2 linked regions of the Candidatus Palibaumannia cicadellinicola genome follow. The protein of the gene in region 2 interacts with the protein of the main gene of each other region in a pairwise test. Links are inferred from orthologs where the notes say so. Each region holds a gene or a part of one and is shown on either strand. Other genes may lie near its edges.

Region 1 (2,765 bases), 120 kb from region 2 along the record:
CATCTTTACCAGTAGCATTAGCCGCTAGCCGTAACGTGCTTATTGTGGTGCCGAGCCATGTATTTGGTAGCGTACTAAAGCAAATGAAACCGCATTTACGTCACGATGCACGTATTGTCTGGGCTACTAAGGGATTAGAAATCAAAACAGGACGCCTACTGCAAGATGTGGCACGGGATATACTGGGTGGACATATCCCTCTAGCCGTCATATCTGGACCTACCTTTGCCCGTGAAGTTGCTGCTGGATTGCCTACTGCTATCGCACTAGCTGCTACCGATGTGACCTTCCGCACAGATTTGCAACAGCTACTACATTGCGGGAAAAATTTTCGTGTTTATAGCAATCTAGATTTAATTGGCGTTCAGTTAGGAGGCGCGGTCAAAAATGTTATTGCGATCGGAGCTGGTATCTCTGATGGTATCGGCTTTGGCGCTAATGCACGCACAGCGCTCATAACCCGTGGTTTAGCGGAAATGTCACGTCTTGGTGCTGCTATGGGGGCAGCACTAAGCACTTTTATGGGTATGGCTGGTTTAGGAGACTTAGTATTAACCTGTACCGATAATCAGTCGCGTAACCGACGTTTTGGCTTGTTACTGGGGCAGGGCGCTGAGGTTAATACAGCACAAAAGAGTATTGGTTTTGTAGTTGAGGGTTATGGTAATACCAAAGAGGTGCTGGAGCTCGCTGCCCGCTACAGAGTAGAGATGCCGATTACCGAACAGATATACCAGGTATTATATCAGAATAAAAATGCCCATGATGCTGCATTAACGCTACTTGGGCGCGACCAAACAGATGAGAAAATAGGTAGTTTATAATATCAACTAATTTTCGATTAATAGGTAAACTATATGTCTATTAAACAGTTAGAACTAGTATGGAATAGCATCAAAGCTGAGGCACGATTGCTAGCAGATTGTGAACCCATGCTAGCTAGTTTTTTTCATGCTACCTTATTAAAACACGAGAACTTAGGTAGCGCGCTGAGCTATATGCTAGCAAATAAGCTGTCTAATCCTATTATGCCAGCAATTGCTATCAGAGAAGTTGTAGAGGAGGCCTATAGGGCTGATCCAGGAATGATATTTGCTGCCGCACGTGATATCCATGCGGTACGCTTACGTGATCCAGCAGTAGATAAATATTCAACTCCCCTACTATATCTCAAGGGAGTTCATGCGCTGCAGGCCTATCGTATCGGTCACTGGCTATGGTACCAAAATCGTCAGGCACTAGCAGTTTATTTCCAGAATCAGATTTCGGTGTCCTTCGGTGTCGATATTCATCCAGCGGCACGTATTGGCTGTGGCATCATGCTTGACCACGCCACAAGCATCGTTATTGGTGAAACTGCTGTGGTCGAAAATGATGTTTCGATACTACAGTCAGTAACATTAGGCGGTACTGGTAAAACAAGTGGTGATCGTCATCCGAAAATTCGTGAAGGGGTTATGATTGGAGCGGGTGCTACCATACTAGGTAATATTGAAGTAGGAAAGGGCGCTAAAATTGGCGCTGGTTCGGTGGTTCTGCGTTCTGTACCGCCTCATACCACAGCAGCCGGAGTACCGGCTAGAATCGTGGGTAAACCAGATAGCGATCGCCCATCAGAAGAGATGGATCAGTTTTTTAGTAGTCCTGGTTTTCAATTCGGTGATGGTATCTAAAGCTTGTAAAGCTTGATAGATAAACGAAACATCTATAGCATCATAATTTTATAGATCCTTACTTAATACTAGGATAGGACAAACTACTCTACTGAGAATGTCATCTCTTTTCTTTTTTGAATCATATTTCTTTCTTGAATCACATTTGATAATAGCTGTTATAACAGATGCACAATAGTTTTTTAAGTTAAGAGGTTGTTATGATTAAGAAAGAGGTTGTTATGATTAATAAAATAGGTGTACTGACAAGCGGCGGTGATTCCCCTGGGATGAATGCTGCTATCCGGGGTGTAGTGAGGGCTGGGCTTTCGGAAGGCTTAGAGGTCTACGGTATCTATGATGGCTACTTGGGCCTTTGTCAAGATCGCATCAAGAAACTAGATCGTTATAGTGTATCCGATATCATTAACCGTGGCGGTACTTTTCTGGGGTCAGCGCGTTTCCCTGATTTTCATAAAGCAGCAATACGGGCTATCGCTCTTGATAATATGAATAAATATGGCTTGGATGCCCTAGTAGTCATCGGCGGGGATGGTTCTTATATGGGCGCCAAACGCCTAACTGAAATGGGTTTTCCCTGCATAGGCTTACCTGGCACTATTGATAATGATGTAGCTGGAACTGATTACACCATCGGTTACTTTACTGCTTTGGAGACCGTGATAGAAGCCATTGACCGTTTGCGTGATACGTCTACATCTCATCAGCGTATTTCCATCGTAGAAGTTATGGGGCGTTATTGTGGTGATCTCACCATGGCAGCAGCTATCGCAGGTGGTTGCGAATTTATTATTTTACCTGAAGTAGAATTTAAACCTGAAGATTTAGTATCAGAAATTAATGCTAGCATTGCGAAAGGTAAAAAGCATGCGATTATTGCAATAACAGAGTATATTTGTCATGTCTCTGAACTTGCGCTGTACATTGAAAAAGAGACAGGGCGCGAAACTCGCGCCACGGTTTTGGGCCATATTCAGCGTGGTGGTAACCCAGTCGCTTATGATCGTATTATTGCATCAAGGATGGGAGCATACTCTATTGAACTACTGCTGCAGGGATATGGCGGCCGTTGTGTTGGCATACAAAATGAAC
Region 2 (3,457 bases):
CTTGGTGCCCGTCGATAGTAATTGCTGGTAGTTCTTTAATCTTAGCTAGCTCGTTTTTTTCAGCAACATACTGACTTTGCAGCTTTTTTAGTTTTTCTACTATTACCGGCGCTGGGTTAATATAAAGATGGTTGTTAATTGCATCGATAATCAGGTAGTCACCATTATTCACTATTGTTGTCACATTGCTGGTACCTACTATTGCCGGCAATTCTAGTGAGCGAGCCATAATAGAGGTATGCGATGTCTGACCACCTAGATTAGTAACAAAACCTAGCACTTTATCCAGATTCAGCTGCGCGGTCTCGGATGGTGTCAGATCGACAGCTACTAGCACTACTTCTTCGTTAATGGCACTCAAATCAATGATAGGCATGCTAAGAATATTGCGTAGCAGGCGTTTACCAACGTCACGCACATCAGTGACACGTTCTTTAAGATATTCGTCGTCAAGTTTTTCTAGTGCTTGAGCCTGAGTCTCAATGACAGAGTAAACAGCAGCATCGGCGCTTACGAGATCTTCTTTAATCAGAACTATGATGTCCTGCTCAAATTCTTCGTCTTCTAATAATGCAATTTGTCCTTCTAATATAGCTTCTTTTTCTTTACCGAAAGTTGCACCTGCTTTCTTTTTAATGGCTTCCAACTGTGCGGACGCTTTGGTGCGTCCAGCGATAAAACGTTCGACTTCTTGTTCAACCTGGGGGGTAGTAATGTTTTTCCGGTTGATGACAATATTATCTTCTTTTAAGAGTAGCGCTTTACCAAAGGCAATGCCCGGTGATGCTAATATGCCTGAAATCATAACCCTACCTTATTCGTGACATATGTTAACTAAAAATAACGTGCCTTTATATGTATTACACAAGCTCTGCCATTAGTTTGACTAAATGTTCTACTGCTGTCTTTTCGTCTTCACCTTTCGCGGCAATAGTGATCATAGTACCATGCGTAAGACCGAGGGTTTGCAGTTTAAACAAGCTTTTAGCACTAACGCTTTTACCATTAGAGGTGATGGTAATTTCAGAATTAAAACCTTTAGCTTTTTTGACAAACTGGGTTGCTGGCCTAGTATGTAAACCGTTGGGAGCGGTAATTATCACTGTTTGTTGGTACATTTTGTTTCCCCAACTCATTAGATTATATCAGTCTCATGGTGCTAAAGTTTAACCTAAAAGGTTTACTTTAGCTTATATTATAATTAAGAACTAGTCCTACAGTCGCTACGCTATGATAAATAATTTCAAATATCATTTATAACAAACTACAATATGCAGATAATAATTGCTTCATGCATATTAACTACAAAAAAGCACCCAGTAGGGTGCTTTTCATTAAGCTATGGTAAATTTCATTGTAATTCTGTTGCTGTGAAAAGATCTGCGAATAGAGCTGTACTGAGGTAACGTTCACCGGAAGAAGGCAAGATAACAACTATATTTTTATTAAATAAAGTTTTTTCTTCTTGTAATTTCAGCGCGGCAGCTACCGCAGCACCAGAAGAAATACCAGCTAGGATGCCTTCCTCTTCCATTAAACGTCGTGCGGTATGGATTGCTTTTTCATTAGTAATTTTTTCAACACGATCAATAATACTTAGATCTAAGTTTTCTGGAATGAAACCGGCACCAATACCCTGAATTTTATGTGGTCCCGGTGTAATAACTTCTCCAGCTAGTGCCTGGCTGATCACCGGCGAATCGCTAGGTTCTACCGCAACTGTGATCACATTATGGTTCTGGGTGCGGCGCTTAAGATAACGGCCGACACCAGTTAGAGTACCGCCTGTGCCAACACCAGCAATAAAAATATCCACTTCTCCATCAGTGTCCTCCCATATTTCAGGGCCGGTGGTATGCTCATGAATCTCAGGGTTAGCAGGATTACTAAACTGCTGTAGCATAAGGTAACGTTTTGGATTAGTGAGAACAATCTCTTCTGCTTTAGCAATAGCGCCCTTCATCCCTTTTTGTCCATTAGTCAGCACTAAGTTCGCTCCTAGGGCTTTCAGTAGTTTGCGCCGCTCAATACTCATGGTTTCTGGCATAGTAAGAGTTAGCTTATATCTACGTGCAGCCGCTACATAGGCTAATGCAATACCTGTATTACCGCTAGTAGGTTCTACTAGTTCTATACCTGGTTTTAGCACGCCACGTTTCTCTGCATCCCAGATCATATTAGCACCAATGCGGCACTTAATGCTGCCACTTGGATTACGATATTCCACTTTTGCTAGAATACGGCCATTGCCAATACGGTTTAAACGGACAAGCGGGGTATGGCCGATTGTCAGCGAATTGTCTTCGTAAATTTTGCTCATGGCCAGTCCTATAGTACAGATTAGAGGAATAATTTAAGTATAAGTATACTCTTTCAGTATATCGGTAAAAGTAAAATAATCATCTATCGATATGTTATTAAGAAATAAGTTTTCAAAATAGAATTTGCTATGTTGGTATTTTACCATCAACTTAGAAATACTTTGTACTATAAGACTTGTACTTGTCGGCACGGAGAAATACAGTTTAAAAGAATAAATGTTTTGCCAGTTTGGTAGGTAATATCAAATGAACTCAAATAGCTGAGATAGTAATGATACAAAATTTGCGTCTAATATTAATTATTATGGGTGGAATGGCCATCATTGTACTGCTGTTACATGGTTTTTGGACTAGTCGTAAAGAGCAGTCTGCAGTTTTCCACGATCCTTCAGTAACTAAAAAAAAATATCAGGATGGTAGTGATAGTGAAACGCAGCTATCTGATAAGACAAATATAGATAAACCAGATTTTGATAATGACGTACCATTTGAGTGCACGTACACTAAGTACGATTCATTTAACTATGACGTACTAATACCGCCGGATGAACCTTTGTTAGCGTATGAGACTCAACAGGAAAGCCATGCTTCGTGTTCCGCACAGCAGACTCAGACTACACAGGCACCTCATAGGGAAAGGGAAACAGTGCTTGTGCTAAATATAGCTGCCTATAATGGCACTGTAATAGGCGGGGAAGACTTATGGCAAAGCCTTTTACAGGCTGGATTCCAATTTGGTGATATGAAGATATTTCACCGTCATTTGAGTCCTACTGGCGGCGGACCAGTACTATTTAGTTTAGCAAATATGATCAAACCTGGTTGGTTTAATACGGAGAACATGACCACATTTACGACTCCTGGCATATCTATGTTCATGATAGTACCATCCTATGGTGATGCCCATCAGAACTTCAAGCTGATGTTACAATCTGCCCAGCAGATTGCCGATGATTGCGGCGGCGTCGTGTTAGATGATAAGCGTAATATGTTGACTCCGCAAAAGTTAGATGTATATAAAGCGCGTATCTATAATATTCTGGAGATCAATAACGGCACTTGACGCTACCGTTTGGTAAAATAGTTTAATTTCTTAGCTTATATCTTATTTTGCTGCGAGAATGAAATTCTCCATG

What was found.
Region 1: the proteins of cysK (region 2) and cysE interact in binary tests that used the Escherichia coli proteins (3 or more experiments, as listed by UniProt). The link is inferred for Candidatus Palibaumannia cicadellinicola from one-to-one orthologs.

Annotation. Positions count from the first base shown.
Region 1 is NZ_CP008985.1:211,375-214,139, reverse strand. It holds cysE (serine O-acetyltransferase), read left to right. Parts: upstream 1-857; coding sequence 858-1,673; downstream 1,674-2,765. Other genes in the region: pfkA (6-phosphofructokinase), read left to right, coding at 1,895-2,765; gpsA (NAD(P)H-dependent glycerol-3-phosphate dehydrogenase), read left to right, coding at 1-824.
Region 2 is NZ_CP008985.1:89,125-92,581, reverse strand. The notes cover bases 337-3,249. They hold cysK (cysteine synthase A), read right to left. Parts: upstream 2,321-3,249; coding sequence 1,352-2,320; downstream 337-1,351. Other genes in these bases: zipA (cell division protein ZipA), read left to right, coding at 2,593-3,249; ptsH (phosphocarrier protein Hpr), read right to left, coding at 861-1,118; ptsI (phosphoenolpyruvate-protein phosphotransferase PtsI), read right to left, coding at 337-805. In the rest of the region: more of ptsI, read right to left, coding at 1-336; more of zipA, read left to right, coding at 3,250-3,384; NAD-dependent DNA ligase LigA, read left to right, coding at 3,455-3,457.